2 linked regions of the Alicycliphilus denitrificans K601 genome follow. The protein of the gene in region 1 binds, or shares a complex with, the protein of each later gene. Links are inferred from orthologs where the notes say so. Each region holds a gene or a part of one and is shown in the gene's direction. Other genes may lie near its edges.

Region 1 (4,098 bases):
CGATGCGCCGCTCCTGCGTGTAGACCGTCAGTCCGCTGGCGCCGGCGGGCAGCGGCGCTGCGCATTCGAGCGCGCGCAGGTGGCGGCGCAGCACGCGCGTGCCGGGCCGGTCGAGCTCGGCCGCGTGGCGTTCGGCGCGCAGGAATTCCTGCGCGTTGGCATTGGCGGGCCGGTGCAGCAGCAGGGTGACCGGGCGCAGGTCGAGCAGGTTGGCGTCGGGTGCCAGGGCCACGGCTTGCGTGGGCGCCACGCGCGCCGCAGGCTCCTCGACGACCCGGCCGTCCACCGATACCCAGCCGCCCTCGATGTACTGCTCGGCCGTGGCGCGCGAGCAGCCCAGCTGCTGCGCCACGCGCTTGGCCAGGCGCACGGCCTCGCCCGCGCCGGCTTCAGTCATTGCCCGGCTCCAGCATGCGGATGCGCTCCACGTGCGCGAGCAGCGATCGCTGCGCCACGGGCCACATGCGTGGCGGCACGTCGTCGTAGGCCAGGCGCACCCAGTCGTCCATGCTGCCTTCGGGCAGGGCCTGCATGGCGGCCAGCACCTTGGCCTCGCGCGCGAGGCGGTGGGCCTTCAGGCGCGCGATCGCGGCGCGCGCCTCGCCCAGCACGTAGCCGTGCGCGGGCAGGATGAATTCCACGCCGTGCACGGCGCACAAGGCGTCGAGCCGGTCCAGTGAATCCAGGTAGTCGGCCATGTTGCCGTCCGGCGGGTCGATGACCGTGGTGCTGCCGTTCAGGATGTGGTCGCCTGAGAAGAGCAGGCCGTCCTCGCGCAGCAGCAGGCACAGGTGGTTGGCCGCGTGGCCGGGGGTGTGCACCACCTCAAGAGTGTGGGTGATTCTGCCCTCCGGAGCTTGTCCGGTAAGCGCCAGGAGCTCTCCGCTTTGTAGCGCCCGGTCGGGCGTGAACTGGCTGGCCGCGCGCGCCGTGGGGGCCGAGGGCAGGCCCAGGATGGGCGGCTTGGGGCGCCCGTGCGCCGCCACCATGGCCTGCAGCGGCGCAGCGCCGGGCGAATGGTCGGCGTGCGAATGGGTGCACGCGATCATGCGGATATCGCCGCCCGCGGCGCGCCACAGCCGCTCCAGGTGCGCCAGGTCGGCCGGGCCGGGGTCGATGGCGATGTAGCCCGTGCCGGGGTCGCCCACCAGGTAGCTGTTGGTGCCGGGGCCGGTCATCACGCCGGGGTTGGGCGCGGTCAGGCGCTGCACGTTCCTGAGCAGGGGCACGGGCGTCTCGCTCTGCCAGTCCAGCGCATGCTCGCTGCGGCCCGTGGGCGTGACCAGGGCCAGCTCGCCGTAGGGCGGCTCGTGCTCCATGAAGCGCGCCTCCTTGCCCCCGAGCAGGCCCGAGCGCGGGCTGCTGACCCACAGGGGCTTCTCGCCCGCCACGGCGGCCAGCACGGCGTCCACGTCGGCGAACTGCGCCAGGCGCTGCAGCGTGCGTATGGTGGGGAAGATCATGAAGAACTGCCCCGCCTCGTGGCGCGCCAGCGCGTCGGCCGGGCGCACCCACACGGGCTCGAACTGCTCGGACTCGTCGGCCACCGGCTCCTGCCCCGCGGGCATGCGCGCCACGAGGAAGGGCACGGCGAAGCGCTTGGGCAGGTTGCGGTCGCCCGTCCAGTGCGCGAGCTGGTACACGGCGTCGGCCGCCAGGCGCAGGCCGCGCGCGGCGCATTGCGCGGCGAACGTGGTGCCGGGCGCCGGCTTGCGCTCCAGGGCGGCGATGTCGTCGGCGTCGGCCCAGCTGCCGTCGGCGCGGCGCGCGAGCAGCACGCCCAGCTCCTCGAAGCTCTCGCGGATCGCGGCCATGGCGTCGGTCAGGCGCGCGGCGTCCTGCGCCGGGCGGTGGTCGGCCAGGGCGTGGCTGGCGGGGTCGGCGTCCTGCGGCTCGATGCCGCCGCCGGGGAAAACGTAAGCGCCGGGCACGAAGCTGGCCTTGTCCGAGCGGCGCGTCATCAGCACCTCCAGCGCGCTCGCGCCGCCGGGCTGGGGCGCGTCGCGCAGCAGCAGCACTGTGGCTGCGTCCAAGGGGGTGGCGGGTTCGCGGTGGGGGTGGAGCTGTTGGTTCTGGCGTGGCATCGCCGCATTATCGGCAAGAGCGGCCCGCCAGGTGGCGGCGCCCGCCCGCATGCGTGCGCGGCGGATAATCGCGCCATGCAGATCCGCTTCACCAAGATGCAGGGCGCGGGCAACGACTTCGTGGTGCTCGACGAGACCCGGGAGCGCCTGGGCCTCACGCCCGCGCAGTACCGCTTCCTGGCCGACCGCCACTTCGGCGTGGGGGCCGACCAGATCCTCACCGTGCGCCCCTCGCCCGCCGAGGGCATCGACTTCGAATACCTGATCCACAACGCCGACGGCGGCCAGGTGCAGCAGTGCGGCAACGGCGCGCGCTGCTTCGCGCGCTACGTGCGCGACAAGGGGCTCACCGCCAAGGACCGGATCCGCGTGCAGACCATGGCCGGCGTGATCGCGCCCGAGCTCACCGCCGACGGGCGCGTGACGGTGGACATGGGCCGCCCGGTGCTCGACCCCGCGCGCCTGCCGTTCGACACCGCGGGCCTCGTGCCCGTGCCGCAGGGTTCTGTAAAAAAATGGCCTCTGGCGCTGGATGGACAAGCGCCGCAAGCTACCGTAATGATAGTGGCCGTGTCCATGGGCAACCCGCATGCCGTGCAACTGGTCGATGACGTGGACAGCGCCCCCGTGGCCCGCACCGGCCCGCTGATCGAGGGCCACCCGCGCTTCCCGCAGCGCGTGAACGCGGGCTACCTGCAGGTCGTGGGCCGCACCGAGGTGCGCCTGCGCGTGTACGAGCGCGGCGCGGGCGAGACCCTGGCCTGCGGTACGGGCGCCTGTGCGGCCGTGGTCGCGGGCATCGGCCTGGGCCTGCTCGACGCGCGCGTGGACGTGCATACGCGCGGCGGCCTGCTCACCATCGCCTGGGCCGGCGGGCTGCAAGACCCCGTGTTCATGACCGGCCCCGCCACCACCGTTTTCGAAGGCCAGATCGACATTCCCGAGACACCATGACCTCTTCCTCCTCCCCCGTTTCTCCCATCACCGAAGACGACATCGCGCATTTCCTGGTCAACACGCCGGGCTTCTTCGAGCGCCACGCCGAGCTGCTGGCCAGCGTCACCATCACCAGCCCGCACGGCCAGCGCGCCGTGAGCCTGCACGAGCGCCAGGCGGAGATGCTGCGCGAGAAGATCAAGGGCCTGGAGCACCGCGTCATGGACATGGTGCGCCACGGCCACGAGAACGCCGCCATCGCCGACAAGATCCACCAGTGGTCGCGCCGGCTGCTGGCCGAGCGCGACGCGGCCGCGCTGCCGCAGGCCGTGGAGCAGGGCATGCAGGCCCTGTTCGACGTGCCGCAGGTCGCACTGCGCCTGTGGGGCATGGCGCCCGGGCATGCCGGGCAGCCGTTCGCCCAGGGCGTGAGCGAGGACGTGCGCTCCTTCGCCTCGTCGCTGACCATGCCGTTCTGCGGCCCCAACCTGGGCTTCGAGGCCACGGCCTGGCTGGCGCAGACCGGCCAGGTGCAGTCGCTGGCCCTGCTGCCGCTGCGGCGCGGCGCCATCGACAGCGCCGAGCAGCCCGCCTTCGGCCTGCTGGTGCTGGGGTCGCCCGATCCGCACCGCTTCGAGGCCACCATGGGCACGGAATTCCTCGCGCGCATGGCCGAGCTGGCCAGCGCGGCACTGTCGCGGCTGCTTTGAAAAATGGGGCTGCCTACGCTTGCTGGCAGCAGGTTTCAGTATGTTTTCATGCTGGATCCGTTGATTGGTAAGCGCTAGCAGCTATGAAATCCGATGCAGCCTGAAACTCCGCAGCCCCCGCAACTGCCGCCCGAGGCGCTGCAGTACCTGGAGCACGTGCGCGTGGAAAAGCGCTTGGCCGCGCGCACGCTCACGCTCTACACGCTGGACCTGCAGCGGCTGGCGGCCTTTGCCGCGGACGCGGGGCTGCCGCTCCTGCGGCTCACTGGCGCGCACGTCCGCCGCTTCGTCGCGCAGATGCATGCGGCGGGGCGCAGCGGGCGCGGCATCGCGCTCATCCTCTCGGGCTGGCGCGGCTTCTACGCCTG
Region 2 (3,990 bases), 3.3 Mb from region 1 along the record:
CGCGCTTGGACTCGTACCAGACGGTCTGCAGGAAATCGCGGCGCACCTCCCAGTCCGGCTTGCTGCGGCGCAGGCGGTCGCTCATGGCGCCCAGCCAGCGCAGGTAGACGAGCCGCGCCTCGGTGGTCACGAACAGCGGCTCGGGCGGCGCGAGATCGGCCACGGCGGAACTGAGCGCCGTGCGCACGGAATCGACGAGCGGCTCCTCGAGCTGTCCCCCCGCGTGCGCCGCGGCCGGCAGGCCCAGCCACGCGGCCGGGCCACCGGCCAGGGCCGCCAGACATGCGCGGCGTCGCACGCCGGCCGTCATGCCGCCACGCGCTCCTTCACGTGAGCGAGGATCTCCGCCACACCCACCTTGGTGGCGCCGGCGTCGCGGCGGTGCAGGTATTCCACCTGGCCTTCCTTGAGGCCCTTGTCGCCGATGGTGATGCGGTGCGGCACGCCGATCAGCTCCCAGTCGGCGAACATGGCGCCCGGGCGCTCCCCGCGGTCATCCAGGATCACATCGATCCCGCTGGCCAGCAGCTCGCCATGCAGCTTCTCGGCCACCGCCCTCACCTCCTCGCTGCGGTCCATGCCGATGGGGCAGATCACCACGGTGAACGGCGCGATCGCGTCGGGCCAGATGATGCCGCGCTCGTCGTGGTTCTGCTCGATGGCCGCCGCCGGCAGACGCGTGATACCGATGCCGTAGCAGCCCATCTCGAAGAAGGCCGGCTTGCCGTCCTCGCCCAGGAAGGTGGCGTTCATGGCCTTGGAATACTTGGTGCTCAGGTAGAACACGTGGCCCACCTCGATGCCGCGCTCGATGGCCAGCACCCCCTTGCCGTCGGGCGAGGGATCGCCCGCGACCACGTTGCGCAGGTCGGCCACGGCGTCGGGCTCGGGCAGGTCGCGACCCCAGTTCACGCCGGTGATGTGGAAGTCTTCCTCGTTGGCGCCACAGATCCAGTCGGCCATCAGCGCTACCTCGCGGTCGGCGACGACCTGGACCGGCTTGCGCAAGCCGATGGGGCCGAGATAGCCGGGCTTGGCGCCGAAGTGCGCCTCGATCTCGGTCACGGTGGCGAAGCGGAAGCCCTTGTCCAGCCCCGGCACCTTGGAGACCTTGATCTCGTTCATGTCATGGTCGCCACGCAGCAGCAGCAGCCAGACCTGGCTCTTGACGATCTCGCCGGCCTCGTTCGTCTCGTCGGTGGCCAGCACCAGCGACTTCACGGTGGTCTGGAGCGGCACGCCCAGCAGCTCGGCCACCTCGGCGCAGGTGGCCTTGCCCGGCGTCGGCGTCCTGGTCATGGGCGCAGCCGCGGCGGGACGCGGGCCGGCGGGCGCCAGGGCCTCGGCCTTTTCCATGTTGGCCGCGTAATCGCTCGCGGGGCAGTAGACGATGGCGTCCTCGCCCGTGGCTGCGATCACCTGGAACTCCTCGCTCAGGTCGCCGCCGATGGCGCCCGAATCGGCCGCCACCGCGCGGTAACGCAGGCCGAAGCGGTCGAAGATGCGCCGGTAGGCCTGGGCCATCGCCTGGTAGCTGGCCTTGGCGCCCGCCTGGTCGCGGTCGAAACTGTAGGCGTCCTTCATGATGAATTCGCGCCCGCGCATCAGTCCAAAGCGCGGGCGGCGCTCGTCGCGGAACTTGGTCTGGATCTGGTAGAGGTTCCTGGGCAGCTGCTTGTAGCTGCGCAGCTCCTGGCGCGCGATGTCAGTGACCACTTCCTCGCTCGTCGGCTGGATCACGAAGTCGCGCCCATGGCGGTCCTGGATGCGCAGCAGCTCGGGGCCCATCTTCTCGAAGCGCCCCGTCTCCTGCCACAGCTCGGCGGGCTGCACCACGGGCATGGTGCATTCCACGGCGCCCGCGCGGTTCATCTCCTCGCGCACGATCGCCTCCACCTTGCGGATGACGCGCAGACCCATGGGCATGTAGCTGTAGATGCCTGCCCCCAGCTTCTTGATGAGGCCGGCCCGCATCATGAGCTTGTGGCTGACGACCTCGGCATCGGCCGGAGCCTCTTTCAGGGTGGAAATGAAGAATTGGGAAGCTTTCATCGAACTTTTATCGGACGCGCGCGGCAACTGTGGGTGCTTCGCTTGCCGCGTACAGGGCAGCGTGCATAATGACCACAGTTTTAAAGAATCGGGGTTAGATTATGCTCGACCGGGACGGCTTCCGCCCAAACGTCGGCATCATCCTGCTCAACCAAAGAAACCAGGTATTCTGGGGCAAGCGCATACGCACCCACAGCTGGCAGTTCCCTCAAGGCGGCATAGACCGCGGAGAAAACCCGGAGCAGGCCATGTTCCGGGAACTGCACGAGGAGGTGGGCCTGCAGCCCAACCAGGTACGTGTGATTGCCCGCACCCGGGACTGGTTGCGCTACGAGGTGCCTGACCGGTACATCCGCCGCGATGCGCGCGGCCACTATCGCGGACAGAAACAGATCTGGTACCTGCTGCAACTGCTGGGCCACGACTGGGACCTGAACCTGCGCGCCACCGACCACCCCGAGTTCGACGCCTGGCGCTGGAACGACTACTGGGTGCCGCTGGACGTGGTGGTCGAGTTCAAGCGCGGCGTCTACGAAATGGCGCTCACCGAGCTGGCGCGCTTCCTGCCGCGCTACGACCAGCGCAACCGCTACCTGCGCAGCGGCATGCGCGCGCGCGATCCCGAAGGCGGCGGGCAGGCGCCCATGCAGCGCGCCGGCTCCCTGCTGGTCAAGCCCGGAATGGAGCTGCCGCCCGGGGCCAGTTTCGACCCCGACCCGCAAGGCGGCATGCCGGCGCCGCTGGCGGACGCCCCGCACGGCTCGCCACGCAAGTAGCGGGCGGCGGGGCCAGGCGCGGGTCAGTTGCCGGACACCACCATGTTGTCCCGGTGCACCATCTCCGGCTCAGCCGCATAGCCCAGCAGGCGCTCGAATTCGGACGAGGGCCTGCGGCACAGCAGGCGCGCCTCGGCGCTCGCGTAATTGGCCAGGCCGCGGGCGATCTCCGTGCCGCCAGCGTCGCGCACGGCGATCACGTCGCCACGCACGAAATCCCCCTCGACCGCGACCATGCCGATGGGCAGTAGGCTCTTGCCTTCATCGCGCAGCTTGGCAGCCGCGCCCGCATCCACGGTCACCGATCCGCGCAGCTGCAGGTGGTCCACCATCCACTGCTTGCGCGCCTGCTTCTTCTGCGTCTGCGCAACGAGCAGCGTGCCGATGGGTTCGCCCTGCGCCAGGCGCAGCAGCACGTCGGGCTCGCGCCCCCAGGCGATCACGGTGGATGCGCCCGAGCCCGCCGCCCGCCTCGCCGCCACGATCTTGGTGATCATGCCGCCCTTGCCGATGCTCGAACCCGCGCCGCCGGCCATCACCTCCAGCGCCGGGTCTCCCGCCTGCGCCTCGTGCACGAATTGGGCCCCAGGGTCGCGGCGCGGGTCGGCCGTGTACAGCCCCTTCTGGTCGGTCAGGATGACGAGGACGTCCGCCTCCACCAGGTTGGCCACCAGGGCGCCCAGGGTGTCGTTGTCGCCGAACTTGATCTCGTCCGTGACCACGGTGTCGTTTTCGTTGATCACCGGCACCACGCCCAGGCGCAGCAGGGTCAGCAGAGTGGAGCGGGCGTTGAGGTAGCGCTCGCGGTCGGCCAGGTCGGCGTGCGTGAGCAGCACCTGCGCGCTGCGCATGGCCTGCTCGCGCAGCTTGGTCTCGTACATCTGCGCCAGACCCATCTGCCCCACGGCGGCAGCGGCCTGCAGCTCGTGGATCTCGCTGGGGCGGGCGGACCAGCCCAGCCGCTTCATGCCCTCGGCGATGGCGCCGCTAGAGACCATGATGACCTCGCGCGGCTCGCCGCCCTCGCCGCGCACCAGGGCCGCGAGCTGCCGGCTCCACTCCCCGATGGCGACCTCGTCCAGGCCCCGCCCCTCATTGGTGACTAGGCTGGACCCCACTTTGACAACGATGCGACGCGCGTCGCGCAAGACACTGGAAACCA

Evidence for each region. Proteins that work in one complex are often made in the same cells at the same time.
Region 2: the proteins of dapF (region 1) and ALIDE2_RS04455 are in contact, whole or in part, in a solved structure (PDB 5YGU), measured with the Escherichia coli proteins. The link is inferred for Alicycliphilus denitrificans K601 from one-to-one orthologs.

What each region holds. Positions count from the first base shown.
Region 1 is NC_015422.1:4,261,594-4,265,691, reverse strand. What follows is about bases 1,261-4,098. They hold dapF (diaminopimelate epimerase), read left to right. Parts: upstream 1,261-2,159; coding sequence 2,160-3,038; downstream 3,039-4,098. Other genes in these bases: ALIDE2_RS20250 (tyrosine recombinase XerC), read left to right, coding at 3,824-4,098; ALIDE2_RS20255 (DUF484 family protein), read left to right, coding at 3,035-3,730; ALIDE2_RS20265 (MBL fold metallo-hydrolase), read right to left, coding at 1,261-2,084. In the rest of the region: ALIDE2_RS20270 (RNA pseudouridine synthase), read right to left, coding at 1-397; more of ALIDE2_RS20265, read right to left, coding at 390-1,260. UniProt on the Escherichia coli protein: Involved in the succinylase branch of the L-lysine biosynthesis and in the biosynthesis of the pentapeptide incorporated in the peptidoglycan moiety. Catalyzes the stereoinversion of LL-2,6-diaminopimelate (L,L-DAP) to meso-diaminopimelate (meso-DAP).
Region 2 is NC_015422.1:931,144-935,133, reverse strand. The notes cover bases 1,039-3,990. They hold ALIDE2_RS04455 (RNA pyrophosphohydrolase), read left to right. Parts: upstream 1,039-2,153; coding sequence 2,154-2,828; downstream 2,829-3,990. Other genes in these bases: proB (glutamate 5-kinase), read right to left, coding at 2,852-3,990; ALIDE2_RS04460 (proline--tRNA ligase), read right to left, coding at 1,039-2,052. Also shown: ALIDE2_RS04465 (lytic transglycosylase domain-containing protein), read right to left, coding at 1-310; more of ALIDE2_RS04460, read right to left, coding at 307-1,038. UniProt on the Escherichia coli protein: Master regulator of 5'-end-dependent mRNA decay.